DNA from 4 places in the Labrys sedimenti genome. Region 2 is predicted to be linked to each of the others. Evidence: predicted binding sites of a transcription regulator. Region 2 holds the regulator's gene; each other region holds the start of a gene.
What was found. The regulator PhoB, encoded in region 2, activates phosphate uptake and scavenging genes when phosphate is short. The targets are predictions, from matches to a motif close to TGTCATNNANCTGTCAT.

Region 1 (7,742 bases), on a different contig from region 2:
GACGATGGCCAGTTCCACTTCCCAGTCCGTCTTTTCCGAGCCGCGCGGAATGACGACGTCGTCATTGGGGCCGACTACGCAGGACGGCGCCTTGTTGAACAACACCGGCTCCTTGGGGATCGGCATGTTGCTCTCGGCCGCATGGTCGGCATAGTTCAGGCCGACCGCGATGAAGTTGCCGGGCTGGGCGACGCAGGAGCCCAGGCGCGGATTACCGGTCACTTCCGGCAGCGAGGCTGGCGCAAGCGCGGCGATCCGGGCCAAAGACTGTGGCGAGAGGGCATCGCCCCTCCAATCGGCGACATGGGCCGACAAGTCCCTGATCTTGCCATCCGCATCGATCAAACCGGGCTTTTCAGAGCCCGGCACGCCAAACCGTACCAGCTTCATTGTGGGGTCCTTTAGACGAAAATTGCAGCCCTTCGGCTGTCGTTGAAATTATCGATCCTGAAAGCCGGTCCTCGCGAGGCAAATGCCATCAGCCGGCCGGTGCGGACCATGCCCGATCGGGGGGGCGGTCGCAAGCATTGTGTGGGATGCCACACCAATATTTGTCGGATGAATGGTTGGCCTCATGTCGAGAAGAGGGAAGGGACCCCTCAATCTGCGGGCAAAATGCGGTGGAAGCACGCTTTGCGCAAAAAGAACGGATAGTCCTTCGCGGGTTTGGCGAAGGTTGCGCCCAGGCCTGTCGTCCCCAAGCCTCGCGAAATGACAAAGCCCGCACAGGTTGAGCTGTGCGGGCCTCGTGATCGGTTTGGAAACATTGGCGGCCTGAGCAGGGTGCGACCTGCTCGGTCTACATCGCTCCCGCCCAAACGCGTCTTGCTCTCCGCATCAGGCGGAGTGTCCCTCGCTGCCATTGCGAGCGGCATTGCGCTCGGCCATGAAGCGATCGAACTCTTCCTTATCGCGGGCACGACGCAGATTGGTGACGAATTCGGCGAAGGCGCGACCTTCTTCCTCGAGGCGCCGGCGCTCCTCTTCCAGGCGGCGCAGCGTCTCGCGGCGATAATCGTCGAAAGCGGCATTGCCGGTGGCCGACCAGCCCTGGCCGGCATAGCTGCGCTGATCACGCGAGAAGCCGGCGAATTCCGCCTTGGCCCGCTCGAAGCCTTCACGCACCTTTTCCCTGGGAAAGCGGTCGCCCCAGATGAAATAGGCCAGCGCCGCCAGGCCAAGCGGCCACCAGATCAGAAAGCCGGCGATAACCGCCACCACATGAAGCGGATGCCAGCGGCCACGCGTAGAACAAGAGGTCATTATCCTCTCCCATGTTGCAACCCAGCACCCGAGCAGTTGGGGGTGGCGACGGGTGGCTTCAAGGGTACAAGCCGAAGTTGTGTCCGATTTAATCTTGGCGACCGCGCAAGCAGCAAAGCGCTGCTCCCGCGTTTCGTGCCGCAAATTCGTTGGTGGTGATGGCCTGCCGCAAAGTTGCCGTGATCGAAAGCTTTGTGGGCGCGCGTGCTGGGCCGGGCGCAATCTTCGAGGTGTGGAATGAATGGCGCTTGCACCGAAGGCGTCGACACCGGCTTCATGACGTTGGGGGTGGCAAAGGTCGCTTTCCTCGGCGTCGTCCAGGGTATCACCGAGTTGATGCCGATCTCCTCCACGGCCCATATGCGATTGGTGCCGGCCCTGCTTGGCTGGCAGGATCCCGGCTCGGCCTTCTCCGCGGCCATGCAGCTTGCGGCCCTGTGCGCGGTGGTCTGCTATTTCTGGACGGATATCCGCTCGATCACCCTGGGATCGCTGGCGGCCGTGCGGACAGGGGATTGGATGTCCCCGAAATTTCGCCTGGCGGTGGGCGTGGTGTTGGGCACGATCCCGATCGTGCTGGCCGGCCTGCTGCTCGCGCCCTTTCTCAATCGTTGCGACAGTCCCCTGCGCGCACTGCCGGTGATCGGGTTTGCCTGCCTCGTCATGGGTGGGCTGCTCGCCGCTGCCGAACTTCTGGCTCGCCACCGGCGCCGGGTCGAGGACATGCGATTGCGCGATGCCCTGATCGTCGGGCTGGCTCAGGTCTGCGCCCTGATCCCCGGCGTGTCGCGGTCCGGCTCGACCCTGACGGCGTCGCTGTTCTGCGGCTTCTCGCGCGAGGAGGCGGCGCGCTTTTCCTTCCTTCTGGGCATTCCCGCCATTGCCTTGGCTGGCTTGCACGAAATCGGCACCCTTCTGCGCGCCCATCTCTCCCTCGAAGGTTGGCTGATCCTCCTGGTGGGCCTTGTGGTCGGGGCGATTTCCTCCTTTGCCGCCCTGTGGGGACTGATGCGCATTCTCGAGCGCTTTTCGACCTGGCCCTTCATCATTTACCGCATCGTGCTCGGGGCCGTCGTGCTGTGGATTGCCTATCACTAGAGCCGGGGGGCTCATGAATGAACGCTCGTTTGCGCCAAGTCTTTGTTTCGGCGCGCGCCCGCAAATCGAGGTGTTCTCGTCTCGGCGCAAGACGCCATAAGAGAAAAGGAGACGAAAGAGCATCGATGTCTCCTCGGACATGTCGCCTGTCATAAAACCATGAACTGAATCGTGTTTGTGACAATCAGGATGCGTCGTCGATTTCGCTGATGTCTGCAGCAAAGCGCATCAAAGCAAGCGCCATGCTCTCATGCTTCGTTTCGACGACACGTTTTTTGGGCCAGGCGAGGATGGTGCCATGAACAGCGACGGCGAAGGCACGCGCTATCGAGCGCTCTTTATCTCGGATGTGCATCTGGGGACGCGCGGCTGCCAAGCCGGCATGCTGCTGGACTTCCTGCGCGCCTATGACGCCGAGACGATCTACCTTGTCGGCGACATCGTCGATGCCTGGCAGTTGAAGAGCGGCTGGTACTGGCCACAGGCCCACAACGACGTGGTGCAGAAGCTGCTGCGCAAGGCCCGCAAGGGTGCGCGCATGGTCTATATTCCCGGCAATCACGATGAATTCCTGCGCGATTTCCCCGGACATCACTTCGGCGGCATCGAAGTCATGGAGCAGACCGTGCATGTCGCTGCCGACGGCAAGCGCTACCTGGTGATGCATGGCGATGCCTTCGACGTGGTGGTGCGACACGCCAAGTGGCTGGCCTTGCTCGGCGACTGGGCCTATGTCACGGCCCTGGGAGTCAATACCTGGCTGAATGCCATTCGCCGGCGCCTTGGCATGTCCTACTGGTCGCTATCCGCTTGGGCCAAGCTCAAGGTGAAGAACGCTGTCAGCTTCATCGGCCATTTCGAGGAAACCCTGGCCAAGGAAGCCAAGCGTTTGAATTGCGACGGGGTCATCTGCGGCCACATCCATCACGCCACGCTGCGCGACCTCGATGGCATCACCTACATCAATTCCGGCGACTGGGTCGAAAGCTGCACGGCGATCGTCGAGCATTTCGACGGCCGTTTCGAACTGGTGCGTTGGAGCGAGCTGGTCCGACAGGCCGACAAGCCGCCGGCCCTCCAGGACGAGACGCTGGTTCCTCAGCGCGCCGCCTGAGTCGGTCCCGTGAAAATCCTGATTGCCACCGATGCCTGGCGCCCGCAGGTCAACGGCGTCGTCCGGTCCCTGGAGCAGACGGCTGCGGCCGCATCGCGACAGGGCGTCGAGATCGGCTTCCTGGCGCCGGATCGCTTTTGGTCGGTGCCGATGCCCTCTTATCCGGAAATCCGCCTGGCCATGCCGCCGCTCGGTGCCATCGAGCGCCATATCGAGGCCGAGAAGCCGGACTACGTTCATATCGCTACCGAAGGGCCGATCGGCCTGCTCACGCGCCGGGCCTGCCTGAAGAAGGGGCGCCCTTTCACCACCAGCTATCACACTCGCTTTCCCGAATATCTCGCCGCACGCGCTCCCGTACCGCTCGACTGGAGCTATCGCTGGATCCGGCGTTTCCACAATGCCGGGGCGGGTACGATGGTCTCAACCCCCGCCCTCGAGCGTGAACTGGCCGGGCGCGGCTTCAAGCGGCTGATGCGCTGGTCTCGCGGGGTCGATGCCGAACTGTACCGACCAAGACCGGTACGCATCTTCGACCTGCCGGGCCCGATCTTCCTCTATGTCGGCCGGGTTGCGGTGGAGAAGAACATCGAGTCCTTCCTTGATCTCGACCTGCCCGGCTCGAAAGTGGTGGTGGGCGGAGGCCCGGCCCTGGAGATGCTGCGCTCGCGCTATCCGGCCGTTCATTTCGCCGGCATGCTGGAGGGAGAGGACCTGGCGAGGGCGTATGCGTCGGCAGATGTCTTCGTCTTCCCCAGCCTGACCGATACATTCGGCATCGTCCTGCTCGAGGCGATGGCCAGCGGCCTGCCGGTGGCAGCCTTTCCGGTGACGGGGCCGATCGACGTGATCAATACCGGCAGGACAGGCATCCTTGACAACGACCTTGCTGCTGCTGCGCGGGCCTGTCTCGACCTCAAGCCCGCGGACGCCCGGGCGGAGGCCTTGAAATATTCCTGGGACGCCTGCGCCCACCAGTTCATCGCCAATGTGGTGGACGCCTGCAGCCGGGCAAAGACCACACCTGCGCCAGCCGGTGCGGTCAAGCAGGGGCGTGCCAGCCTGCCGGTTTGACGATCAAGATTGGAGCCTGGCGCGCGGCCCTATGACCAGGCGATGTCTGGGCTTATATCCGCGATAGCAGCAGGCGGATGCCGGCCAGGCCGAAGAACAGCGCCAGCGTGGCTTCGATCCAGCGCCGTGCCCTCTGATAGAGGCGAACCATGGGCTTGGCGGAAAAGACCAGGGCGTAACCGCCGAATGTAGTCAGCCCGATCACGGCACAGCCGGCGATGATGGCCAGGGCCGTATATCCGGGAGCATCCGACTTCAGGCCGAGTGACATGATGGCGATCCAGGCCAGGATCGACTTCGGATTGGTCAGATGCAGCATCAGGCCGCGCCAGTAGAGCCGACGGTAGTCGACCGGGGCCCGTTCTTGCCTAGCCTCGTCCTGGCCGGCCTTGAAGGCAGAACGCGCCGATTTGACGGCCAGATAAAGGAGATAGAGCCCGCCGCCGATCTTGATGGCAGTGATGGCGTCGGCATAGGCGGCCAGCAGGGTGGAGACCCCGGTGGCTGCCAGCATGGCCCAGATCATCGAGCCCGTCATAATGCCGGACGCCAGCACCAGCGCCGGCAGGCGCCCCTGTCCCATGGCCACGCCCATGATGGCCAGATTGCTCGGGCCGGGGCTGGCGACGGCGACGGTGTAGAGCGCATAGACCGCCAGCAAGGCATGGAACTGATAGAACAAGGCGTCACCCATCGCAAACGTCTTACTGCAAGCCCAACTTCGGCATGCCGGCGGAGAATGGACCGACAATAGCGGCGCCCCGCTTCAGCGCAAGCCCGGCTTCGGCATGGCAGCCATCTGGCCGCCACAACGAAAAAGGCCCCGGAATTCCGGGGCCTTTTCCATGCTCAACCAGGCAGTTGAGGAAGGTCGTTTTCCAGCCGGGCTCAGGTGAGCTTGCCGGCGGCATGCGCCAGGATCGTATAGACCTTGCCGGAATCGGCGGTGAGATAGGTCCGGGCCATGTTGCCGCTGCGATCCTCGCGGTCCACTTCGGTGATGAGCTGTTCGAACTCCTGGACGTAGCGGTCCACCGTCGCCTGGAAGTCCGTGTCGCGCCGATAGCGCCGACGGATTTCCTCGAAGGCCTGCTGGCCCTGCAGCGTGTAGAGCCGGCGCGAGAAGGCGTTGCGCTCACCGCGGCGGTAGCGGTCCCAAACATCGGCGACGGCGTCGTGCTCGACCATCTTGGCGATGTCGACCGATAGCGTGTCGAGGGAGGAGGCCATCACGGCGGGCGTGTTGGCCGGGGGAGCCGGTTCGGGCTCTTCGCGCGAGGCGCGGGCCAGCACTTCCGAGAGCCAGCCGGTACCGCGACGTTCACCCCGCGAGGCGGGTGCTGCCACAGCGGTGCTGCGAGCCGGAGCGGCAGGCTTCAGCTCGGGCACCGGAGGCAGCGTGCCGGCGCGCGGCATTTCCGCCCGGCGGGCAGGGGCTTCGGCCGCCACGTCGGCGCGCTCGCGCAGCCGGAGCGGGGCAGGGATCGGCCGGTCGGTCGGCTCGGCGATATCGAGCGAGCGGCTGGAGCGGCTGACGATATCGGCGAGGTCGTTGAGAGCCTGGATCTGCTCGGCCACGACGCGGCGCATGGTCGCGGTGGAGTCCGAGGTTTCCTTCGGGATCTCCAGGAGGCCGCGCTTGAGCTCGGAGCGAGTGGCTTCCAGCTCCTGCTTCACGGTCTGGGTCATGCCGCGCATCTCCTGGGCCACTTCGGCGAAACGCTCGGTGGCGCTGCCGAACAGGCCGGAGATTTCCTGCACTGCCTGCTCATAGGTCGATTTGAGGGCCGTGGAGGTGCGGTCGCGTTCCTTGCCGGTGGTGGCGCGAATGAGCTCGAACTGGTCGGCGATGGCCTGGGCCGTGGTGTTGGCGTTATCGGCGAGCAGGCCGCTGGTCTGGCGCGCCTTGCTTTCGGCATTGGCGAGCTTTTCCTCGATCACCTCGGCGAAGGACTTCATCATCGCTTCCATCGCCTCGACCTTGCCGCCAACGGTGGAGACCAGGGCCTCCAGGGTGGCGCGGCGTTCGTCGAGGGCCTGGTCGACACGGGCCTGCGTATCGGTGAGGACCGCGGCAGCGCTGCTGAGATGGCCGCTCTGCTCCTCCAGGCGATTGGCCATGGTGCCGACATCGCTGATGACGTGGGCAGCAAGGTCGCGCAACGTCGAGACCTGGTCGCCGACGCGATCGGTCGCGCCGCTGGTCTGATCCGCCAGGCTCAGCATGGTCGACTGGAAGTCGCGCAGGCGGTCGGCCAGGCCACCCTCGATGGCATCGAGGGTCTTGGTGGAGTTGTCGAGTGATTCCTGCAGGGCGGTGTTGGTGCCGGCAACCCGATCCAGCAGCGAGGTGATTTCCTCGCGCAGGCGAGCCTGCAGCGAACCGAGATCGCCGATCGCCTGGCCGGCCTTGGTCTCGATGGACGAGGAGAGGGCCTGCGACGAAGCCTCCAGCGCCTGGCTGAGTTCGAAACGCTTGGTCGAGAGAGCCTCGACCAGGTTGCCACCCTTCTGGCCGATCAGTTCAGCGAGCTGGCCGGCGCGCTCGTCGAGCGCCTTGGCCACCGTCTCGGCGATGTCGCCGAGCTCGCTCGACATGCTGGTGCTGCGGGTCGACAGGGCGTCGACCAGGAACCGGCTGCGCTCGTCGAGAGTCTTGGCCATCGCCTCGGCGATATCGCCGAGTTCGCCGGACATGCTGGTGCTGCGCGTGGACAGCGTCTCCGCCAGGAATTGGCCGCGCTCGTCGAGAATCCGGGCGATCTCGCCGGAACGGGCGCCCAGAAGGCTGGCGAGAGCGCTGGTCTTGTCGCGCAACTGGGTGCTGACATCGCCCGAGATCTGGTTCAGCGTGTCGATCAATTGCTGACCGCGTTCGCTGAGCAGACCGGCCATGGCATTGGCGCGGGTGTCGAGCAACGCATTGATCTCCTCCGCGCGCTCGCCGAGCTTGACGCTGACGTCGCTGGACAGGCGGCTGAGGGTGGCATCGACCGAAGCCACGTTCTGCAGGAGGTCGACCGAGACGTTCTGCACCTTCTCGCTGAGCGTGTCGGCGATATGCAGGCCGCGCGAGTCGAGGGAGTCCGACAGATCCGCGAGGCGGCCGAGGACGTCCTGCTCGAAGCGGGTGATCCGCGAGTCGAGCGTATGCGCGATGTCGTCGGCACGCGTGCTGAGGGCGCGATCGATT
Region 2 (7,742 bases):
CTGCCGGTGGTCGTGCGCACCACCGAGGACATGCTGGCCCTGGTGCCGACCAGCCTGCGTGAAGCCGCCTTTGCCCTGGGATCGCCGATGTGGAAGGTCATCACCTTCGTAACCTGGCGCTCGGCCCGTACCGGTATCGTCACCGGCATCCTGCTGGCCTTGGCCCGCGCCGCCGGCGAGACGGCACCGCTGCTGCTTACAGCCTTCGGCAATTCCAACTGGTCGCTCAACCTCGGCAACGCATTTGCCAGCTTGCCGGCAGCCATCTACCAGCTCGCGCCCTATCCCGACCCCAAGGCCGTCTCGGTGGCCTGGAGTGGCGCCCTCCTCATCACGGCCGGCGTGTTGGCGCTCAATATCCTGACCCGCTTCGTGCTCGCTCCCAAGAAATGAGTGCTCCCATGTCCGCTACCCCCCAAGCCTCCATCGCGGTTGCCGAACGCCCGATCGCTGATCCAGCCGCCGCCGTGAAGCTCAAGGTCGAGAATCTCGACTTCTATTATGGCGAGAAGCATGCGCTCAAGGGCATCAACCTCGACATGATCGACCGGCAGGTCACTGCCATGATCGGTCCCTCCGGCTGCGGCAAGTCGACCCTGCTGCGCGTGCTCAACCGCATGTACGACCTCTATCCGGGGCAGACCGCCAAGGGCCGCGTGCTGCTCGACGGCCAGAACGTCATCGGCAAGGAAATCGATCCGGCCGTGCTGCGCGCCCGCATCGGCATGGTGTTCCAGAAGCCGACGCCCTTCCCGATGTCGATCTATGACAATATCGCCTTCGGCGTGCGCCTGCATGAGTCCATCTCCAAGGCGGAGATGGACCAGCGCGTCGAGTGGTGCCTCACCAAGGCCGCCTTGTGGAACGAGGTCAAGGACCGCCTGCACGCTTCGGCCCTCGGCATGTCCGGCGGCCAGCAGCAGCGCCTGTGCATCGCCCGCACCATCGCGGTGAAGCCCGAAGTCGTGCTGCTGGACGAGCCGACCTCCGCACTCGATCCGATCTCGACCGCCAAGATCGAGGAACTGATCGACGAATTGAAGCGGGACTTCACCATCGTCATCGTCACGCACAATATGCAGCAGGCGGCGCGCTGCGCGGATGTGACGGCCTTCTTCTATCTGGGCGACCTCATCGAGGTCGGCCAGACCAACAAGATGTTCACCACCCCGAACGACAGCCGTACGCAGGACTACATCACCGGCCGCTTCGGCTGATTCCCGGCCAGCGTCGAATTCATTTGGAGGCGGCATGTCCGACCATATCGTTACATCCTTCGACCAGGAACTGCGCGAACTGCGCAACATGATCGCCGAAATGGGTGGCTACGCCGAGAAGAGCGTGGCCGACAGCGTCGAAGCCCTGCTCAAGCGTGACACCCAGCGCGCCAAAGCGGTGATCGATCTCGATGCCGCGATCGACAAGCTGCAGCGCCAGGTCGAGGACCGGGCCATCCTGATCATCGCCAAGCGCCAGCCGCTGGCCCTCGACCTGCGCGAAATCGTCTCGGCCCTGCGGGTGGCCAATGACCTCGAACGGATCGGCGACCTCGGCAAGAACGTCGCCAAGCGCGTGGTGGCCATCCACAGCCACGCCCAGCCGGCCCAGCTCTTCGGCGGTTTCGATCACATGGCCGACCTGGTGCTCGAGCAGCTCAAGCAGGTGCTCGATGCCTTCGCCCAGCGCAACGTCGAGGAAGCGCTCTCGGTCTGGCGCTCGGACGGCGAGATCGATGCGATGTATACCTCGCTGTTCCGCGAATTGCTGACCTACATGATGGAAGATCCGCGCAATATCGGCTTCTGCACCCATCTGCTGTTCTGCGCCAAGAACATCGAGCGCATCGGCGACCACGCCACCAACATCGCCGAGACGGTGCACTATTTGGTCACCGGTGAATCGCCGGCCGGCGAGCGGCCCAAGGCGGACAACAGCACCGATCTTGTCGATCTTCCTGTGCCGGCTAAATAACAAGGGATAGGCCATGCCTCCCAAGGTTCTGATCGTCGAGGACGAAGAAGCCCTGACTCTGCTGCTGCGCTACAATCTCGAAGCCGAAGGCTATGAGGTCGATAGCGTCGCACGCGGAGACGATGCCGAGATTCGGCTGCGCGAAAGCGTGCCGGACCTCGTCCTGCTCGACTGGATGTTGCCGGGCCTGTCCGGCATCGAATTGTGCCGGCGCATCCGCATGCGGCCGGAAACCGAGCGCCTGCCGGTGATCATGCTCACGGCGCGCGGCGAGGAAACCGAACGCGTGCGTGGCCTTGCCACCGGCGCCGACGACTATGTCGTCAAGCCCTTCTCGGTGCCCGAACTCTCGGCCCGCGTGCGTGCCTTGCTGCGCCGGGCCAAGCCCGATCACGTCGCCTCCCTGCTCAAGGCCGGCGACATCTCGCTCGACCGGGAGACCAAGCGTGTCCATCGCGGCAATCGCGAGATCCGCCTCGGCCCGACCGAGTTCCGCCTGCTCGAATTCCTAATGCAGGCGCCGGGACGGGTGTTCGCGCGCGAGCAGTTGCTCGACAGCGTCTGGGGCCGCGACGTCTATATTGACGAGCGCACGGTCGACGTGCATGTCGGCCGCCTGCGCAAGGCGATGAATCGCACCCGCGAGATCGATCCGATCCGCACCGTGCGTGGCGCCGGCTATTCCTTCGACGAGACCTTCGCCAAGCAATCCTGAGGGCGGTTTGCGGGCATTGCCCGCCCGCTTCCTTTCGCCAAGGCTGCGCGACGTAGTGAGTAATACCAGCACGCTTTGAGTTCGACTCATCAACGTCATTGCGAGCGAAGCGAAGCAATCCAAGAGCCCTGAACTCCAGGCCTGCGAGTTCCTGGATTGCTTCGCTTCGCTCGCAATGACGGGTCGGGGATTGCGCGAGTTGGTGTAAGGGTGAGCATCAGTGTCTGACCAGTTCTCTGGCCACGCAATCACGCCCCCAGATCCGCCAGGCGTCCCTGCAGATAGCGGCGGATGGCCGGGTCGCTCTCCAGGCCGATCGCCCGCGAATAGGCATTGCGGGCCTCTTCCGGCTTCGCCGCCCGCGCCAGCAAGTCGGCACGCGCTGCCCAATAGGGCTGGTAATCGATGATGCGTCCGTCGCCGGCGACCTCGTCGAGCGCGTCCAGACCAGCCTGCGGCCCCGCAAGGCGGCCCAGCGCCACGGCCCGGTTGATGGCGGCCACCGGAGAAGCGGTCAGCAGGACCAGGGCTTCATACAGCGTGACGATCGCGGCCCAGTCCGTCGCCGCGCAGATGCGTCGATGAGCATGGGCCGATTGCAGCGCGGCTTCCAGCTGATAGCGGCCGATCTGGCGGACCTGGCCGGCCCGGGCAAGCAAGGCCTCGGCCTCCTCGATCAGCCCGGCATCCCAGAGCGCGGTATCCTGCTGCTCCAGCGGAATATAATCGCCACCCGGGCCGCGGCGTGCCGCTCGCCGCGCTTCGGCGTGCAGCATCAGCGCCAGCAGTCCCAGCACTTCTGCCTCGCCGGGCAGGAGCGAGGCCAGCAGCCGGCCGAGCCAGATACCTTCCGCCGACAGATTGCGCTCGCGGGCGTGAGCCCCTTCCGGATCGGCCCAGCCCTCGGCATAGACGGCGTAGACGGCCGCCAGCACCGCATCGAGGCGGCCGGGCAGCTCGTCGGGCTCCGGGATGCGGAAGGGAATGCCGGCCTGCTTGATCTTGGCCTTGGCCCGCACCAGCCTCTGGCCCATCGCAGTGGGTGAGACCAGGAAGGCGCTGGCGATCGCGCCGGCATCGAACCCCAATATCACCTGCAGGATCAGGGGCGCACGCACGGAAGCATCGAGAGAGGGATGGGCGCAGGCGAACATCAGGCGCAGGCGCTCGTCGGGCACGGCATGCCGCTCGCCCTGCTCCGAGGCGAGGGCCTCGACATGGCGGATGACCGCGTCCGCCTTTTCGCCGCGCAGCCTGGCGCGGCGGGCCGCATCGATCTGGCGGCGGCGGGCCGCGGTCAGGAGCCAGGCCTCGGGATTGGCGGGCACGCCGCCCGCCGGCCAATGTTCCAAGGCTGCCGCGAAGGCGTCGGCCAGGGCGTCCTCCGCCCCCGCAATGTCGCTCGAGCGTGCCGCAAGAAGTGCGACGAGACGGCCATAGCTGCGTCGCGCCACGACTTCGGCAAGGTCGGCAGCGGGGGCCGAAGACACCGGCTCGGCTCGTTTGCTCAATAGTCCTTCGGGTCCCATATCGGCCGGACCTCGATGGTCCCGATGGCCGCGCTCGGGCAGCGCGCCGCCCAGCCGATCGCGGCATCCAGGTCCGGCACGTCGATGATGTAGAAGCCGCCGAGCTGCTCACGGGTGTCGGCAAAGGGACCGTTGAGCACCTGGCTCTTGCCGTCGGCGATACGCACGGTGGTGGCCGAAGCCGTCGGACGCAAGCGGCTCCACGGTCCCAGGCTGCCGGACGACTGGAGCGCCTGCGTGTAGGCTTGGTAGGCGGCCAGGATCTGCTGCTTGTTGGCGGGATCCGCCTTCAGCATGGCTTCTTCGTTGCTGTAGATCAGAATTGCGAACTGCATGGGTTCCTCCTGTCTCTGCCGGCGCATGATGCGCCGGCATGACAATGACGCGCCATCCCGTTCGCTTTCGACAGCGGCAGGAAAATTATGCGCTTGCCTTGGTAAGCTGCTCGATCTCGGCCGATCCGAGATTGAGCTCGGTCGCCTTGATCAGGTCGGCGAGCTGCTCGACGCTGGTGGCACTGGCGATCGGAGCGACGATCCCGGGCCTTGCGATCAGCCAGGCTATGGCAATCTGGGCCGGCGTGGCGTTCTTGGCCGCGGCCACCGCATCCAGGGCGGCAAGGATGCGCAGGCCCCGCTCGTTGAGGTAATTGCCCATGTCGCCGCCACGGGCATTGCTCTTGGCGAAATCGGCTTCGCTGCGATATTTGCCGGACAGGAAGCCCTTGGCCAACGAAAAATAGCTGGTCACGCCGATCTCGTTCTTGAGACAGAAAGCCTCGAGTTCGCGCTCATAACCGGAACGATCATAGAGATTATATTGTGTCTGCAAGTTCTCGAAGCGCGGCCACATCTCCTTGGTGCTGATCGCCAGCGCCTTGAACATGGTGTTGGCGCTATGATTGGAATTGCCGATCACCCGGACCTTGCCGTCCTTGACCAGCTCGGCATAGATGCCCAGCGTCTCCTCGAGTTCGACTTCCGGATCCTCCCAGTGGGAGAGATAGAGATCGATATAGTCGGTCTGCAGGCGCTTGAGCGAATCCTCCACCGCCTGGACGATGTAGGCACGCGACAAGCCCTTCTTGCCCGGCCCCATTTCCGAGCCGACCTTGGTGGTGATCACGATCTCGGCGCGATTGCCGCGAGCCTTCATCCATTTGCCGATGATCGCCTCGGATTCGCCGCCCTGATTGCCGGGAACCCAGGCTGAATAGACATCGGCAGTGTCGATCAGGTTGAAACCACCCCCGACGAAAGCATCGAGGACGGCGAAGGAGGCTTTCTCATCCGCGCTCCAGCCGAAGACATTGCCACCCAGGCCAAGCGGAGCAACCGACAGATCCGACCGTCCAATCGCACGTTTTTCCATGAATGCTCTCCATATTCATGACAACAAATGGGCCGTCCGGCACACGAGCGTGCCGGTTCGGGCTCAAGGGCCGCAGGGAGTTCAAATCGAATAGGTCAGCTCTTGTTCCCCGCCCCCTGCCTGACGCATCTCTTCCACCGACATGTTGTCGAGCAGGTTGGAAGAGAGGTCCCGCACACGCCGCATCAAAAGGCGTACAGTGCAACCTGGAACATCCGGGCAGTCGAGGCAAGGCTGATAAGCGGTATGGCTGGCGCAGGCGATCGGCGCGAGCGGACCGTCGAGAACCCGGATGGCATTGCCGACACTGATCTGGCTGGCCTCGCGCGCCAGCATGTAGCCACCGCCCTTGCCTTTCTTGGAGCGTACGATGCCGGCCACGCGCAACTCGCCCAGGATCGCGTCGAGAAACTTTTTGGGAATGCGGTTGGCTTCGGCGATTTCCTGGCTTTGCGCCGTCTCGCCGGCCGGCAGGCTGGCGAGGTGCGCCAGCGCCTTGAGACCATATTTGCCCTTGTTCGTCAGCATTGACCGATTCGCTCCACGCAGGACAAAGTCCATCCTGTCTATCACGAATATAGGGATTATGGACCGAATCGGTAAGAGCCATTGCTAGGAAGGTGGCAGCGCAACACCCCTTCTCCCCTTGCGGGAGAAGGTCCCGGCAGGGGGATGAGGGGAGCCGCGCAGACACACGTGAACTCGCCGCCAGCTATCCGGCATCACTTTGCTCGGACCCCGCCGCCGGCCGGCCCGGCGGTTCGGGCGACAGGTCCTCATAGAGCGTCTGGGCCTCGCTCGCCGGGCCGCGCCGATCGCCAAGGGCGAGAACGCGATAGACCCGCACGGTACGCTCCAGGGCGATGGTGAGGACGTCCCCCGCCTTGACGGCCTTGGCCGGGTTATCCGTGCGCGTACCGTTGAGGCGGACATGACCGTCCGCCACCAATTTGGCGGCCAGAGAGCGCGTCTTCACAACGCGTGCATGCCAGAGCCATTTGTCGATCCGAAGACGATCCTGGCTTCCGGCCTGGCTCATAAGTCAGGTTCCCTAGAGCAAAACGCGTTCAGACGCGTCTTTGCGATTCGGGTGACTCCGTCAAATCGCAAAACGCTATGGATCAGGTCTTGTCCGATTTGCCGCCCTGCATCTGCTCCTTGAGGGCAAGCAGCTTGGCGAAGGGCGAATTCGGATCCGGTGCACGATTGGAGTCGCGTCCTCCCTGCGGCTTGGAGTCGCTCGACCAGTTGCGCGGGCGGTCGCCGCCCCGCTCCTGCCGGTCGGGCCGCGGGCCACGATCGGGACGCGGGCCACGGTCGGGGCGGGCATCCGCCCGGGACCGCCCACCTTCACCGCTCTGCTTGCGCTCGCCGGAGCCCCTGTCCTCCCGCGGACGGCCATTGCCGCGATCGTCGCGGCGCGGCCGGTCGAAGCGGTTGGGCCGCTCGCCCTGCCGGGCCTCCGCACCTTCGGCGGGAGCTGCGCCTTCCGCCGGAGCCGGTCGGCCACGGCGGAAGCCACCGCCTGCCTCAGGCTTGCGTTCGGCGCCGGGCTGGCGGTTGCCATGCTGGGGACGGCCATGGTGATGCGGGCGCTGATGCCGCTCGAAGCGCGCCGGACGCCAGACCTCGATCTCCGGCACTTCCTCGGCCACCGCCTCGGCGGCGGGCGTCTCGGAGGAGGTTTCAGCCGTGGTCGCAGCCTCGGCACCTTCGATGCTCTCGCTCGCTTGCGCGGGCTCTTCAGAAGCCGCAGCCTCGGTTCCGGCCGTTTCCTCGGCCGGGGCTTCGGAGACCTGAACCTCCTCGGCTTGGACCTGTTCGGATTGGACCTGCTCGGCTTGGACCTGCTCGGCTTGAGCTTCCTTGGTTTGAGCTTCCTCGGCCAGGGCCTCCGCGATCTGCGCTTCCTCGGTCGGAGCCTCGGTGCTGGGCACATCGTCGGCCGGTGCGTCGCTCACCGCCTCTCCGGCAGCCTCTGCGACTTCCTGGAAGCTGTGCTCATGCGGCGGCGAGCCGATCGCCTCCATGGCATCGATCTCGGCGGGCGTCGGGGCGGCATCCTGGTTCGATTCGGCAGCCTCAGCACCGTCCGCTGTCTCGGACGCGGCGGCCTCGACAGGCGCTGCCGGCTCGGTCGGCGCCGGCAGCCGGAT
Region 3 (7,742 bases), on a different contig from region 2:
CATCGCGCGCAAGGCCTTGCGCGTGAACCTGTCGGACCTTGCCGCCAAGGGCGCGCAGCCGCATGCCTATACGCTCTGCCTGGCCTTGCCGCCGGGCTGGCGCGAGGACTGGCTGCAGCGTTTCGCCGAGGGCCTGGCGGTCGACGGCAAGGAATTCGACTTCGCTTTGCTGGGCGGCGACACCGTCAAGACCACGGGGCCGCTGACCATCGCCGTCAACGCCTTCGGCCTGGTGCCCTCCGACCGTATTCCGCGCCGGGACGGCGCGCAGCCGGGCGACATCCTTTATGTCAGCGGCTCCATCGGTGACGGAGCGCTGGGCCTGCTGGCGCGCCGCGGGGCGGACGCCTTGGCCGGGCTTGCGGAGGTGGAACGCGACTACCTGGCCAGGCGCTACCTCCTGCCGCAGCCGCGTACGGCCCTGGCGCCGGCTGTGCTCGCCCATGCCTCGGCCTCGATGGATATTTCGGATGGCCTCGTCGGCGATCTCGCCAAGCTGCTGCGGGCTTCCGGTGCGTCGGCCGATATCGAACGCGATGCTGTGCCGCTTTCACCGGCCGCGCAGGCAGCCTGCAAGCTTGACGCGATATTGCTGGAAACGGCGCTCACGGGAGGGGACGATTATGAAATTCTCTGTGCCGTGCCCTCCGGGCAGCGTATCGCCTTCGAAACCGCGGCACAGAATTGCGGGGTCACGGTCAGCCCAATCGGCACGGTGACACTAGGTCATCATGCTCCGAGATGGCTTGACGATGAGGGCAACGACGTCCAGTTCGCCCGCGGCAGTTTCAGTCATTTTTGAGCAAGGCAGGAGAAGGCGTGTTCCCCTTCTCCCCTTGTGGGAGAAGGTGCCGTAGCGAGGTCCTTCCAGGACCTCGCGTTCAAGCAAAAGACTTGGGGGCGGAAGAGGGGAGAAACGCATCCGTCTAAGCATTTCGCCAGCACCCCTCATCCGTCCCGGCTCCGCCGGTCCATCTTCTCCCGCAAGGGGAGAAGGCTTGTCACACCTTACTTTGTTGGCTTTCCGCTTTGCGCGCAGACGCTTCGGCTGCGGCTTCTACTTCGCTGCCAAAGCCTTGGCCAGGTCTTCGGGCAGCGTCAGGCGATAGGCCAGTACCAGCGTGTCGTTGGTGAGGCCGGCGTCGTAGCTCTGCCCCTTCATCACGCCCCTCCTGGTGAGAAAGTCGTTGTCGTTGCCGACGAACAGGAAGGCATCGTTGGGCGCGGCCGGATCGAGGGCCGGCATCAGCGTCATGGCCTCCCACTTTTCCGACAGGGTGAGGTCGTTGGCCTTGGCATTGTCGATGTTGAGGCCGAACTTGCCGAGTTGGGTGGCGTTCAAGAGGTTGACCAGCACCTGCGAACGGGCCGGGGTGATAGCTGTGTCGAGGACGTTGCGCTCGTCCTTGGCGGGTGCGATCGGCTTGGTGCCGGTTTCATAGTCCGTGCCCGCCAGGTTGGTGGCGCCTGAGGTGTCGACCACCAGCACGGCCTTGAACATCTCCGGATTCTTGCAATCGCAGCCATGGCCGGCGCCATCACGTGCGAGCAGGAGGAAGCGGTGATCGTCGAGCGCCACCATCTCGCTCTGCGCGGCCGTGCTGTCGATCTTGCCGTCGCCTTTTTTGGAATAGACCGGCAGTTCGATCGCATAGACGGCCTTGGGGGTCTTGGGCAGCGGGTCCGAGGCGACATCATAGACATAGATACGCGTGGTGGCGCGGTTCGCCTGGTTCTTGCCGGCGGAGCTGTCCTGCAGCGTGCCGCTCTGCAGCACGGCATAGAGGGTCTTGCCGTCCGGCGTCAGCGAGATCGCTTCCAGGCCCTGATTGTTGCGCCGGCCGGTGTCGGGCGCTTCCATCGAGGTAAAGTTGATCTTGCCCTTCTTGGTGGGAACGAGTGCCGGGCCGGGCGGGATCAGGCCCTTCAACTTGCCGCCGGGCTCGAACAGGTAGACGGCAGCGGCATATTCGTCGCCGACATAGAAGCTGCCATCGGAGCGATAGGCGATCGACTCGGCGTCGAAGGAGAGGGAGCCGGCGCCGAGCGCACCGGCCGGTGGCACGGGCAGGGTATAGCCGTTCATCTCCACGGTGTTGTCGGCGGGATCGGCACCCGTCGTCGGCTTGCCGTCGAGGCCGGTGAGGAAGACGCCCTTGCCGGCGAGCGGCTTCAAGTCGATCTGCGACTGCGAGGTCACGGCGGTGGGTAGCGCAGCACCGGAATAGGGCGTGAAGGCGAAGTCGAAGGCGAGGACGCGACCCTGATAGTCGAAGAACAGGCCCTTGTCGGGATTGTTGTAGCCGCGATCCGGTAGGGAGCGGAGCTGGCCCTTGTAGCCCGTGGCAGTCTTGCTCCAGCTCTTGGGATCGATCGCCATGGAGGAAAAGGAGCCGAGCGTGTCCCCCTTCTCGTCCTTGAGGTCGGCGCTCAGCCGGCCGACGCCGACCAGGCCGTGGTTGACGAAGCTGCCACCGGCGAAATCGATCTTCTCTTCGCCCGGGGCGGAAGAAACGAAAGGCTCCTTGATGGCCAGGGGCTCGGCCATTGCCAGCGTCGGCAGAACCGAGAGGGTGGTGAGAAGGATGGTGCGAAGAAGGCGCATGGAAATCTCGCTCGGTGGCCAGAACACAGACGCGCCTCAGCGAAAACGCGTCTTTGCTCCCGGTCATTGTTGTTTCGACGTGTCTTCGCAATTTTCAGCAATATGGCCGAATTGCGAAACGCTTCAGCGTGGACTTCCTTGGCAAGAGCCGATGACAGAGGCGTGACAGTTTTCCGGCGGGTGACGCACCAAGAGGATCTTCGAAAGAACTTGCCGCGAACGCACGGCGTCGGTTGCGCTGCCCGTATGATTTTGGCAGCATCGCGGCAATCCGGACAATCAGACGGCTCCGGTGGGAGGATTCGCCGCACCTGCAATATCCTGACCTTCGATGCGAAGGGCAGGGGTCGTTCGTTCGTGCGATTTGTTCAGTGGCTTGTGCGAGTAAAGAACAAGGAACATTTAGTCCATGCTTTCTCTGTGGGTCATTATTGCGTGCGGGGCGCTTTCCCTCGTTTACGGAGTCTGGGCATTCCAGTCGGTGATGGCGCAGCCAGCCGGCAACGCCCGGATGCAGGAAATCGCCGGTTACGTGCGCGAAGGCGCGCAGGCTTACCTCAGGCGCCAATACGTCACCATTTCAGGTGTCGGCATCATCATCTTTGCCCTGGTCGCCTATTTCCTTTCGATCCCGAGTGCCATCGGCTTCCTGATCGGCGCCGTGCTCTCGGGCCTTGCCGGCTTCATCGGCATGAACATGTCGGTCAGGGCCAATGTCCGCACCGCACAGGCCGCGATGAACTCGCTAGGACAGGGCCTTGAAGTCGCCTTCAAGGCCGGTGCGGTCACCGGCATGCTGGTGGCGGGTCTCGCTCTTCTCGGGGTGGCCGTCTACTATTACGTGCTGACCGGGCCGATGCAGCTCTCCTTCGCCGATCCCAAGCAGGCGCGCGAGATCATCGATTCGCTGGTGGCCCTCGGCTTCGGCGCCTCGCTGATCTCGATCTTCGCCCGCCTCGGCGGTGGCATCTTCACCAAGGGCGCCGACGTCGGCGGCGACCTCGTCGGCAAGGTCGAGGCCGGCATTCCCGAGGACGATCCGCGCAACCCCGCGACCATCGCCGACAATGTCGGCGACAATGTCGGCGATTGCGCCGGCATGGCGGCCGACCTGTTCGAGACCTATGCCGTCACCGTGGTCGCCACCATGGTGTTGGCGGCGATCCTGTTCGCCGGTACGCCGGTGCTCTCCAACGTGCTGCTCTATCCGCTCGGCATCGGCGCGGCCTGCATCGTTACCTCGATCATCGGCACCTTCTTCGTCAAGCTCGGCGCCAACCAGTCGATCATGGGCGCGCTCTACAAGGGCTTCATCGCCTCGGCCGTCCTCTCGGTGGCAGGCCTGGCCGTCGCCACGCATTTCCTCATCGGCTGGGGCTCGATCGGCACCATCGGCGGCCATGACGTCACCGGTACCTCTCTGTTCGCCTGCGGCATCGTCGGCCTGCTGGTAACAGGCCTTATCGTCTGGATCACCGAATATTACACGGGTATCGGCTACCGGCCGGTGCGTGAGATCTCGCAGGCCTCGGTCACCGGTCACGGCACCAACGTCATCCAGGGCCTCGCGGTCTCGCTGGAAGCGACGGCGCTGCCGACCATCGTGATCGTCGCAGGCATCGTCGCCACCTACACGCTGGCGGGTCTGTTCGGCACGGCAATCGCGGTGACGACCATGCTCGGCCTTGCCGGCATGGTGGTGGCGCTCGACGCCTTCGGTCCGGTCACCGACAATGCCGGCGGCATCGCCGAAATGGCGGGACTGCCCAAGGAAGTGCGCAAATCGACGGACGCGCTCGACGCCGTAGGCAACACCACCAAGGCCGTCACCAAGGGCTATGCCATCGGCTCTGCCGGCCTCGGTGCCCTGGTGCTGTTCGCTGCCTATACCTCGGATCTGACCTATTTCGCCTCGAATTCGGCGCAGTATCCCTATTTCGCCGGGGTGCAGCCGAACTTCTCGCTGGCCAATCCCTTCGTGGTGGTCGGCCTGCTGCTCGGTGGTCTCATCCCCTACCTTTTCGGCGGCATCGCCATGACCGCCGTGGGCAAGGCAGCCTCGGCCATCGTCGAGGAAGTCCGGCGCCAGTTCCGCGAGAAGCCCGGCATCATGCAGGGCACCGACAAGCCTGACTATGGCAAGGCGGTGGATCTGCTGACCCGTGCCGCCATCAAGGAGATGCTGATCCCCTCGCTGCTGCCGGTGTTGTCGCCGATCGTGATCTATTTCCTGGTGCTGTGGATCACCGGCTCGAAATCCGATGCCTTCGCTTCCGTCGGCGCCATGCTGTTGGGCGTGATCGTCACCGGCCTCTTCGTCGCCATCTCGATGACGGCGGGCGGCGGGGCCTGGGACAATGCCAAGAAGTCGTTCGAGGACGGCTTCATCGATGCCAACGGCACCAAGCACCTCAAGGGCTCGGAAGCCCACAAGGCCTCGGTGACCGGCGATACGGTCGGCGATCCCTACAAGGATACGGCGGGTCCCGCCGTCAATCCGGCCATCAAGATCACCAATATCGTCGCGCTGCTCCTGCTGGCCATCCTGGCCCATCACTGAGGTTTTGCGATAGGTTCTGGTGGGTGAGGGAGGGCATTGCCCTCCCTCATTCGTTTAGAGGCGGCCGCAAGGGCCGCAATGGTTCTGGCTGATGATCGAGACGCGCCTCCTGCACCAGTTCGTCGTCCTCGCCGAGGAGTTGCATTTCCATCGCGCCGCCGAGCGGCTGCACATGGCCCAGCCGCCGCTCAGCCAGGCCGTGCGCAAGCTCGAGGAGAAGGTCGGGGCGCGCCTGTTCACCCGCAGCAATCGCCATGTCGCTTTGACCGAGGCCGGCGCCGCATTTCTGGAGACGGCGAAGGCCTGCCTGGTGAGCCTGGAGCAGGGGGCCCTGCGCGCACGCCGCATCGAGGCGGGACTGGCGGGCCGGCTTGCCATCACCTTTGTCGGTACGGCCCGTCGAGACCTGGTTCCGCTGGCATTGCGAACCTTCCGCTCGCGTTTCCCGGATGTGGAACTCGTTCTGCGCGAGGCGACGACGGCCAGGCAGATCGAGGCCCTGCGAGGCAAGCAGGCGGATATCGGTTTCATGCGTTGGCCCGGCGTTCCGGCGGCCGACATCCGTTTCGAGCGCATCGAGCGCGAGCCGGTCCTGGCCGCCTTGCCCGACGATCATCCCCTCGCCACAGGCGCGGCGGTCAGGCTGGAGCAACTGGCCGGGGAGGATTTCATCATGACCCCTCGGAACGAGGGGGTGAGCTTCCATGACCAACTGATCGCCCTGTGCCGCCATGCGGGGTTCGAGCCGCGCATCACGCAGGAAGCCTGCGAGATGCAGACCGTCGTCGGCCTGGTGGCGGGCGGCCTCGGCGTGGCGCTGGTGCCGGCCTCGGCCGGCCAGGAGAATCGCAAGGGAGCCGTGTTCCGTCCGATCGTCACCTCGGCGCCGGATGAACTGAGCCATATGGACATGGTCCTCGGCTGGCGTGCCGATATCGCCTCGTCGATCCGAGACAGCTTCATCGAGATCGTCAAGCAGGCAGCAACAATTGATATCTGATAGATATCAATGAGTCATATATAATATATTTTACATTGATCGTCAGGTGACCAAAATCGATTCCGAGCTGAGCTGGAGCGGTTGAAATGAACCTTCAGACCACGGATCGACGTAATGTCCTGAAATGTGCGGCGGCCGCCATGGCGACGGCCATCGCCCTCCAGCCCGGCTCCAGCCATGCCCGAAGGAGCAGGAATTCGATGATCTATCAATTGCGCATCTACGAGATATTCGAACACAACAAGGCAGCTTTTCATGCCCGTTTTCGCGACCATGCCGTCCGCATCATGAAGACCTACGGTTTCGACTTCGCTTCGCTCTGGGAGGCGGCTACGCCGGAAAGGACGGAATTCGTCTACCTGCTGCGCTGGCCGGATGCCGGGACGATGAAGGCGAGCTGGGAGCGCTTCATGGCCGACGAGGAATGGCAACGGATCAAGGACGAGACCGTGGCGCGCGACGGCAAGATGGTCGGCGTCATCGAAGACCGTGCCATGCAGGCTGTCGATTACGCGCCCTTGATTTGAGGGAGAGAAATCACCCGGCAACCCTGGGGATCGGCACTCCGCGTTTCCGGCACGTGTCTCTCCAAATTTAGAGACCCGGATTGGCTGTCGACAAACCGGCCGGCGACTTTTTCATGTTGGTTGACAGGATGGGGAGAACGCGCAAGCTGGATCGGGATTGGGCCAAAGCGGTCCGGCATGCTCCTGGATATGCGAGGGCGGCCGGCCTGGCCGCAATCCGCGACGATCCAAAAGAGACATAGGCAAGCGGAGGGGCATATGGCCCGCAAACGCGACGTTCCTGGGATCAGGCCTTATGACAGTCCTGCCGGTGGTTGGGGGGCCCTCAAGGCGACCGCAGCAGCCGTGCGTTCGCAGATGGAGGTACTCGAGGCGCCGCTGACCTTCCTGCGGATGAACCAGCCGGATGGGTTCGACTGCCCCGGCTGTGCCTGGCCGGACAAGGAGCACGGCTCGACCTTCCAGTTTTGCGAGAACGGTGCCAAGGCCGTGACCTGGGAGGCCACGAGCAAGCGCGTCACGCCGGAGTTCTTCGCCGAACACACCGTCACCGAACTCCTGGGCTGGAGCGACTATCACCTCGAGAATGAGGGCCGGCTCACCCATCCGATGGCCTATGATGGTGAGACGGACACCTATCAACCGATCGAATGGGACGATGCCTTCGCACGCATCGCCGCCGCCTTGCGCAGCCTGCCCGATCCGAACATGGCGGAGTTCTACACCTCCGGCCGTGCCTCCAACGAGGCGGCCTTCCTGTTCCAGCTCTTCGCGCGCGAATATGGCAGTAACAATTTCCCCGATTGTTCCAACATGTGCCACGAGGCCACCAGCGTCGGCCTGCCGCAATCGATCGGCATCGGCAAGGGCACGGTCTCGCTGGAGGATTTCGACCATTGCGAGCTGATCCTCTCGCTGGGCCACAATCCGGGCACCAACCATCCGCGCATGATGGGCACGCTGCATGAATGCTCGCGCCGGGGCGTGCCGATCATCGTGTTCAATCCACTGAAGGAACGGGCGCTCGAGCGCTTCGCGGACCCCCAGAAT
Region 4 (7,742 bases), 570 kb from region 2:
CACGTTGTCGCAATGGGACATCACGAACTCCTCGTCCTGGGCGGGCGCAGTCCTCTCTTCGCCGAACTCGCGCGCCCGCAGCGAGCGGTCGACCATCGCCATGGACATCGCCTTGCGCTCAGCCTGCCCGAAGACCAGGCCATAGCCGCGTGTGAATTGCGGCGCGGCTTCGGCAGAGCCTGCGAACTGGTTGACCATCTGGCATTCGGTGACGGTGATCGAGCCCATCGGCACGGCAAAGCCGAGCTCCTCCGGCACGAATTCCACCTCCACTTCGCCGAGCCGGATTTCGCCGACGAAGGGGTGGGTGCGGCCAAAGCCGCGCTGGCTGGAATAGGCGAGCGCCAGGAGGAAGCCTTCATCGCCCCGGGCGAGCGCCTGCAGCCTGAGATCGCGGTCGGCCGGGAAGGCGAGGGGTTCGCGGGTGAGATCGCCCACCGGGCGTTCGGGGTCGGGAGCGGCGTTGCGCTCGATCAGGTCCTCGCCGCCGAGCAGGTCGCTGACGCGCGGCGTCTTCTCCCCGGTGGCGGGCTTTTCCTTGGGGGGCTCGACCTCGGCGCTGGCGGCCAGCATGAAGTCGAGCAGGCGATGGGTGTAGTCGAAGGTCGGGCCGAGCACCTGGCCGCCCGGCAGGTCCTTGAAGGTCGCCGAGATGCGACGACGAATGGCCATGTCGTCGGTATCGACAGGCGTGCTGGTGCCGAAACGCGGCAAGGTGGTGCGATAGGCGCGTACCAGGAAGATCGCTTCGATCAGGTCGCCCCGGGCCTGCTTGATGGCGAGGGCGGCCAGATCGCGGTCGTAAAGCGAGCCCTCGGCCATCACGCGGTCGACGCCGAGGGTGAGTTGCTCGCGGATCTGATCGGTGGCGAGATCGGGAACCGCCTTGTCGCCGCGCCGGACATGAGCGAGCAGGCGATGGGCGTTGTCGATGGCTTCCTCGCCACCCTTGACGGCGACATACATCAGGCTACTCCAAGAATTTGGGACGAGCGCGGCAGGCCGGCGATCCTGCCCGGTGCCGTGAAGACGATATCGACGCCGCATGGAAAGGCGGCATGGTTGGCGCTGAGCTGCCGGCGGAAGTCATCGGGAAGCGGCGCGAGCGCCAAACCTGCGTCGGCCTTGATGCCGGGCCCGGTAAAGGCGAGATCATGGCCGGCTTCGAGCCGCTCCAGTGCGATCAGCAGCGTGGTCGAGCGATCGGGATATTCGTCACTGCCCTGGGCGAAACTGGCGAGGTCAGGACAGGCGGCGGCATCTGCGACAAGGGCAAAGGCTGCCTCTTGTGGGTCTTCCGTCAGGTGGGCTCCGGTATGGAAGGTGAGATAGGCTCGTACCTCCGCTGTCCGCAGCCTGGCATCGAGCCAGAGCGGGGCCTCGTGATCGGCCACAGCGAGGGCAAGGGCGGCCAGTTCCGGCGTCAGTGGTGCCGGTGGCACCAGCCCCGTCAAAAGGGGCTGGGGACGGGCCGGCCGGGCCAGCGCATTCATGCAGGCGCGGAAGACCGCCTGGGATTCGAGTGCCGCATCGGCAAAGCCGGGCGCCAGATCCTGTGCAAATTGGTCCTGTGCAAGGCTGATCATCAGTCCTCTCCCCGTACCATGGTGAAAAAATTGACCTTGGTCGCTGCGGTCTGCCGGGCTGAAACGCCGGCTTCCGCATTCAACCGGGTGGCCACCGGCCGCAGTGCCCGTTCGACCGCCTTGCGACGGGCCTCGTCCTGCCAGAGTGCGTCGAGCAGGGCGGCGGCGCTGGCCTTGGCGCTGTTACGGCCGAGATGATAGGCAAAGCCGACAGGCCCATTTTCGAGCCGGACGGTGGCGCGCGACGTGCTCGCCTCGCCCAGGTTGAAGGCGGCGCCGTCGCCGCCGACCCGGCCCTGCAGCATGACGAGGCCGGTTGCGGCGGGCCGCAGCGCGGCATGGGCCGGCAACGGAGCCAGGGTCGAGAGGGCCTGGTCGAGTTCGCTGCCGGTTGCGTGGGCGCAAAGGCGCATGACGGCCTGGCGTGCCTTCAGTCCGGCAGCCGGCTCGGCCGCCATCTGGCGATGACGATCTGGGGAGGACTCATTCATGTCGGAACCATTGCTCTGCCTTGGGTCACAACAGGCTGGCGAAGCATGTTGTCTAGTGATATAGACAACTATATGAGGAACCTTGCAACGCTTCCATGACAAAACCAGTCCCGCCTAGGAATTTTTCGTCGCAGATGGCAACAAGCGATTTTGCTGCTGCGGAAGACGGTGTTTCCCGTGGCGATGGTATCGCCGCCTGGCGCAAGATCGTGGATCTCGTCGAGGCGGAGATCATTGGCGGCATGCTGGCCCCCGGGACGCAATTGCCGACGGAGGCCGCACTGGCCGCCCGCTTCGGCGTCAACCGGCATACGGTGCGCCGGGCCCTCGGCGAACTGGCCGGCAAGGGCCTGGTGCGCACCGCGCAGGGCAGGGGGACCTTCGTCGAGCTTTCTCGGCTTGCCTATCCGATCGGCGAGCGCACGCGTTTCAGCCAGAACATGGCGCAGGAAGGGCGCGAGGCCGGGGGCATCGTGCTGGAGGCCGTCGAAATCGAGGCCGATCCGCGCCTTGCCGGATTGCTGGCCATTGCACCGGGCAGTCCGGTGCTGAAGCTGCTGACCATGCGTTCGGCCGACGGGGTGCCGATCGCCTTCGGCAATTCCTTCCTGCCGCTGCCGCGCTTTGCCGGTTTTGCCGATGCCTATCGGCGCTTCGGGGCCGTGACGCCGGCCTTGGCGGCCTGCGGCGTCGAGGATTACAAGCGGGTATCGACCCGTGTCGGGGCGCGCTTTGCCTCACCCGATGAAGCAACCAGGCTCGATATTGCGGTCGGCCGCCCCGTCCTGACGGTGGAGGGTGTCAACATCGATGCCGACGGCGTGCCGATCCAGGCGATCTTCAGCTTGTTTGCCGCGGACCGTACCGAGATCGTGGTGCAGAGCTGACGGGCGCTGAGTGCCGGCCTTTCAGCTCCATCAATCGATGGAGCGTGGTCGACACACCAAGATCCCTAGCCGCGATAGTCGTGCCGGATGCCGCGCGGATCCGTCACGACAGGGCCGTTCTCGCCATCGTCGAGATAACCAGGCCCGATCGGCACCTTGCCGTGTCCGCCGGGAATGTCGAGCACATAGGTGGGCTGGCCGAGGCCGGTGAGGGTGCCGCGAAGGTCCCGCATCACCGCCTGGCCCTCGGCGATGGTGGTGCGGAAATGGCCCGTACCCTTGGCGAGGTCGCCATGGTGCAGATAATAGGGCTTGATGCGCAGGCCGAGCAGAGCCCGGAACAGGGCCGACAGTTCCTCGGCCGTGGCGTTGACGCCCTTGAGCAGCACGGTCTGGCTGACCATGGCGATCCCCGCCTTGACCAGCCGCGTACAGGCAACCCGCGCGGCGGGCGTGAGTTCGCGCACATGATTGGCGTGCAGGGCGACGAACACGCCCTTCGGGCTGTCGAGGCTTTCGATGAGCTCGTCCGTGACCCGTTCGGGCGCCACCACCGGCACGCGCGTATGAAAGCGGATCACGCCGACATGATCGATGGCCGACAGCGCTCTCACGATCCGGCCGATGCGCCGCGGCGACAGCGCGAAGGGATCGCCGCCGGTGATGATGACCTCGAAGATCGCCGGATTGCCGGCGATATAGGCCAGGGCGGCATCGAGTTCGCCACTGCCGAGCATGTCGCCCTCCGGCCCCACCATCTCCCGCCGGAAGCAGAAGCGGCAATAGACCGGACACACATGCAGTGGCTTGAGCAGGACGCGGTCGGGGTAGCGATGAACGATGCCCTTCACCGGCGAGAAGGCGTCGTCCCCGATCGGGTCCGAGAGTTCGTCCGGGCTCCATGTCAGTTCATGGCTGGTCGGTACGAACTGGGCGGCGATTGGATCCTGATCGGGGGGGCCCTCGATCAGGTCCGACATCGCAGGGGTGATGGCAACGGAGAAACGTCGCGCGACCTCCTCGATGTCGAGGCGTTCGAGCGGCGAGACAAGGCCGGCGGCCTCCAGATCGGAAGCGCTCCTGAGACTGGAATGCTTGTTCATGTGATCGTCTGTTCCGGGAGGCCCGTTTCGGTCCTGTCCCGGAAATCCTGCAGGGTTTCAAAATCTGGCCCTGCTCATAAACCTTTGGGCCGCCTTTCGGAAGGTGAAAGGCAAGAATCGTCTCGACCGTACCCTGCGGGCCATGCATGCTTCGCCGGGGGCTGTCCTGGGAGAATCAGCATGATCCGTTTGCTCGGTGTTGCTCTCGTTTCGTCTTGCCTCGTCGCCAGTGCCATGGCCGCAGGTGCCACCTGCAAGGCCCAGGCAACCGACAAGAAGTTGGCGGGGGCCGCCTTGACGGCCTTCACCAACAAATGCGCCAAGGATGCCGCCGGCGCCTGCGATGCGCAGGCCGCTACCAAGAAACTGAACGGTGCGGCCAAGACGAGCTTCGTCAAGAAGTGCACGGCTGACGCCGTCGGCGGCTAAGATCCATCAGGCGCCGCGTTCTCATGCCTTCACAAGAGGAGCATGCGGCGCCGAAACCTGCCGCAGGAAAAGGCGATCTTCCCGCCGGATGAAGGCTTCGCGCTTGGCGAGATCGTAGTTGGCGCGGCCGCCGGCGCTGTTGCGCAACCGGGCTCGGTAGGCCTCATAGGCGGCGAGGTCCTCGATATTGTAGACCCCGTAGGCCGTCGTGGCCGATCCCTCATGCGGCGCGTAGTAACCGATGAGGTCGGCCCCGCAGGCCGGGATGAGCTGGCCCCAATTGCGGGCATATTCCTCATAGGCTTCGAGCTTGAAGGGATCGATGTCATAGCGGATGAAGCACGTGATCATGGCCGTCTCCTTGGTTGGCTGACCGGGACAGGCTAGGCGATTGAGCGACGTCAATGCTTCGGCTATGATCGTAGTATGAAAGACGGACCGATGATCGCCTCTGTCGCCGCCCTGATCGGCGACCCCGCCCGCGCCAACATGCTCACGGCGCTGATGGATGGGCGGGCCCTCACCGTGAGTGAATTGGCCGAGGCCGGGGGCATCACCCTGCAGACGGCCAGCGGCCACCTTGCCAAGCTCGATGCGGCCGGCCTGCTCTCAGCTGAGAAACAGGGACGGCACCGCTATTTTCGCCTGTCCGGCCACGATGTCGCGCAGGTGCTGGAAGCGCTGATGGGGCTGGCCCAACGCACCGGCGCCGTCAGGGTGCGAACCGGCCCGCGCGACGAAGCCATGCGGACAGCCAGGATCTGCTACGACCACCTCGCCGGAGCGCGCGGCGTCGCCCTGCTGGACGGCTTCGTCTGTCAGGGCTTTATCAGCGGTGATGACGATCCCGTGGTCACGGCCACCGGGCAGCAATTCTTCGTCGGGCTGGGGCTCGACGTGCCGGCCATGGCCAAAAGCCGGCGCCCGCTCTGCCGGCGCTGTCTCGACTGGAGCGAGCGCCGCAGCCATCTCGGCGGTGCCCTTGGTGCGAGGCTCCTCGACTGGGTGATCGAGCGTGATTGGGCTCGGCGCAGGGAGGGGCGCGTGATTGCCTTCACACCGGTCGGCGCAAAGGCTTTCGATGCGGCGTTCGGCCTGGCGGGATAGGATCAGGGCCGTTGCGGCTGGCCGATGATCGCGAGGCGCAGGCGCGACGAGATCACGTCGATGACGGCGACGGTCACCAGGATCATGAAGATCAGCACGCCGAGGGGCGGCAGGTCGAGCACCCGCAGCAATTCGGCCAGATATTGGCCGACACCGCCAGCGCCGACGATGCCGATGATGGTGGCCGAGCGCACGTTGGATTCGAAGAAATAGAGCACCTGGCTGGCCATCACCGGCAGAACCTGCGGGATCAGGGCGAAACGGATGCGGTGGATGCGGTTGCCGCCGGTGGAAAGCACGCCCTCGCTCGCCTTGTTGTCGGTGGTCTCGATCGCTTCGGAGAACAGCTTGCCGAAGGCGCCGAAGTCCACGCAGATGATGGCGAGCACGCCGGCGAAGGGACCGAGGCCAACCACGCCGACCCAGACCAGCGCCCAGATCAGCGCATCGACCGAGCGGATCACGTCGAGGCCGCGGCGCACGGCAAACCGGACGAAGACATTGGGAATGACGTTGCGGGCTGCCAGGAAGGCTACGGGCGCGGCCAGCACGGCCGCGGTGAGCGTTCCCGCGAAGGCGATGGCGAGCGTTTCGGCGAGGGCCTCGACGAAGAACCAGAATTTGCCCTCGTCATTGGGCGGGAACATCTGCACCACGAAGGTGCTGAGCCGCGAAAGGCCGCTGAAGAACCGATCCGGCGTGACCTCGAGCCGGATCATGGCGACGACGGCAAGGGCGAGCAGGACGGCGATCACGCCGCCCGCCAGGAAACGCGTGCGCCAGGAGGTCTCGAAATGGGCGCGATGGCGAGCCGCCACGGAGGCGAGTTTTTCAGGGCCGAGCGGGGCGAGAGGGCCTGCCGGACGCGGTGCCGGGCCGTTGATGCGGTTGTTCATGGCGTCGCCTCCTGACCGATCAGGCGGTGGCGCAGCTTCTCGGTGGCGAAATCGATGATGAAGACGGTGACGATGATCATCAGAAGAATGGCGCTGACATCGGCATAGGCGAAGGTGCGGATCGCCACCAGGAGTTCCTGGCCGATGCCGCCGACGCCGATGAAGCCCATGACGCCGGCCTCCCTCACATTGATCTCGAAGCGGAGCAGGGAATAGGAGGCGAAGTTCGGCAGGGTCTGGGGCAGCACGGCAAAGCGTATGCTCTCCAGCCAGGAGCCGCCGGTCGCGACTGTCCCCTCTACCGGCTTCATGTCGACATTCTCGACCACTTCGGCAAACAGCTTGCCGAGCGCGCCCATGGTGTGGATGGCGAGTGCCAGGGCGCCGGCCATCGGTCCCGACTTGAAGGCGATCAGGAAGATCATGGCAAAGACGATGGTGGGAACCGTGCGGCAGAATTCGAGCCAGCGGCGGACCACGGCCCGCAGAAGCCGGCTACGCGTCAGATTTGCCGCGGCCATGAAACACAGGGCGAAGGCACCGAGAACGCCGAGCAGCGTGCCGAGATAGGCGACGAGCAGCGTGTCGCCGAGCAGCACCAGCCACTTGCCGAAGCCCCAATACCACTCCCTGATATCGCCGACGAAGTTGCCGAGAGTGAGGGGAGGGGCGATGCGGCTGAAGAAGGACGTAAAGTTGCCGATATGCGTCCACAGGAAGCCCGGCCGGACCGACGCCACATGCGCCGACAGCGCGTAGAGGGCGATGCCGACAGCGACGGCGAGCCAGATCCGCCGCTTCTTGGCGGCAATGGTTGCCTGGTAGGCTTTCAGCAAGGCTCGGGCCTGCGCTTCCGGCAAGCTATTGATAGCCGGCAATGTTATATCCTCCTGCCTGGTCGAGCGGCCGTGGCCTACTGCGAAATCCGCCTGTGCAAAGGGCGCGCACCTCGCGGTGCGCGCCCTCTCTTGCGATCATGCCTGGCCTTACTGGGTCTTGCGGAGCGTGTCGTTGAACTTCACCATGTCGACGATCGGCTGATATTCCTTGGCGCTGATCGCCGTGAGTTCAAGATCCTTGCCGTCGGAAAGCTTGTCGAAATTGGCCTTGTCGTTCTTGGCATAGTCGATCAGGGCCGTGCCGATCTTCTTCTTCAAATCGTCGGGCAGCGAGGCGAGCACCGTATAGGGACCTTCCGGCAGGAAGGGCGTCTTGTAGATGACGCGGAAGTCGGCCCTGGTCA

Region 1: a site for PhoB is predicted at 2,509-2,525, ahead of U1R88_RS01790 (UDP-2,3-diacylglucosamine diphosphatase). Genes of this name have one in related genera too.
Region 3: a site for PhoB is predicted at 2,757-2,773, ahead of U1R88_RS20070 (esterase-like activity of phytase family protein). Genes of this name have one in related genera too.
Region 4: a site for PhoB is predicted at 2,162-2,178, ahead of phnF (phosphonate metabolism transcriptional regulator PhnF). Genes of this name have one in related genera too.

The regions. Positions count from the first base shown of each region.
Region 1 is NZ_JAXOUF010000001.1:383,832-391,573, forward strand. Features, by position in the region: gene U1R88_RS01775 (fumarylacetoacetate hydrolase family protein) at 1-390, opposite strand, end outside; gene U1R88_RS01780 (DUF2852 domain-containing protein) at 838-1,263, opposite strand; gene U1R88_RS01785 (undecaprenyl-diphosphate phosphatase) at 1,501-2,361, shown strand; gene U1R88_RS01790 (UDP-2,3-diacylglucosamine diphosphatase) at 2,660-3,475, shown strand; gene U1R88_RS01795 (glycosyltransferase family 4 protein) at 3,485-4,549, shown strand; gene U1R88_RS01800 (LysE family translocator) at 4,602-5,243, opposite strand; gene U1R88_RS01805 (apolipoprotein A-IV repeat region-like domain-containing protein) at 5,438-7,742, opposite strand, start outside.
Region 2 is NZ_JAXOUF010000002.1:23,266-31,007, reverse strand. Features, by position in the region: gene pstA (phosphate ABC transporter permease PstA) at 1-393, shown strand, start outside; gene pstB (phosphate ABC transporter ATP-binding protein PstB) at 402-1,217, shown strand; gene phoU (phosphate signaling complex protein PhoU) at 1,252-1,971, shown strand; gene phoB (phosphate regulon transcriptional regulator PhoB) at 1,985-2,686, shown strand; gene U1R88_RS06520 (RNA polymerase sigma factor) at 2,935-4,176, opposite strand; gene U1R88_RS06515 (YciI family protein) at 4,194-4,550, opposite strand; gene U1R88_RS06510 (aldo/keto reductase) at 4,636-5,586, opposite strand; gene U1R88_RS06505 (RrF2 family transcriptional regulator) at 5,668-6,114, opposite strand; gene U1R88_RS06500 (RNA-binding S4 domain-containing protein) at 6,299-6,625, opposite strand; gene U1R88_RS06495 (helicase-related protein) at 6,708-7,742, opposite strand, start outside.
Region 3 is NZ_JAXOUF010000006.1:294,041-301,782, forward strand. Features, by position in the region: gene thiL (thiamine-phosphate kinase) at 1-802, shown strand, start outside; gene U1R88_RS20070 (esterase-like activity of phytase family protein) at 1,058-2,605, opposite strand; gene U1R88_RS20075 (sodium-translocating pyrophosphatase) at 3,015-5,165, shown strand; gene U1R88_RS20080 (LysR substrate-binding domain-containing protein) at 5,257-6,165, shown strand; gene U1R88_RS20085 (NIPSNAP family protein) at 6,252-6,692, shown strand; gene U1R88_RS20090 (FdhF/YdeP family oxidoreductase) at 6,951-7,742, shown strand, end outside.
Region 4 is NZ_JAXOUF010000002.1:591,558-599,299, forward strand. Features, by position in the region: gene U1R88_RS09215 (carbon-phosphorus lyase complex subunit) at 1-966, opposite strand, end outside; gene phnH (phosphonate C-P lyase system protein PhnH) at 966-1,586, opposite strand; gene phnG (phosphonate C-P lyase system protein PhnG) at 1,586-2,077, opposite strand; gene phnF (phosphonate metabolism transcriptional regulator PhnF) at 2,212-2,964, shown strand; gene U1R88_RS09235 (lysine-2,3-aminomutase-like protein) at 3,030-4,067, opposite strand; gene U1R88_RS09240 (hypothetical protein) at 4,248-4,496, shown strand; gene U1R88_RS09245 (NIPSNAP family protein) at 4,518-4,847, opposite strand; gene U1R88_RS09250 (ArsR/SmtB family transcription factor) at 4,923-5,603, shown strand; gene phnE (phosphonate ABC transporter, permease protein PhnE) at 5,606-6,499, opposite strand; gene phnE (phosphonate ABC transporter, permease protein PhnE) at 6,496-7,377, opposite strand; gene phnD (phosphonate ABC transporter substrate-binding protein) at 7,486-7,742, opposite strand, start outside.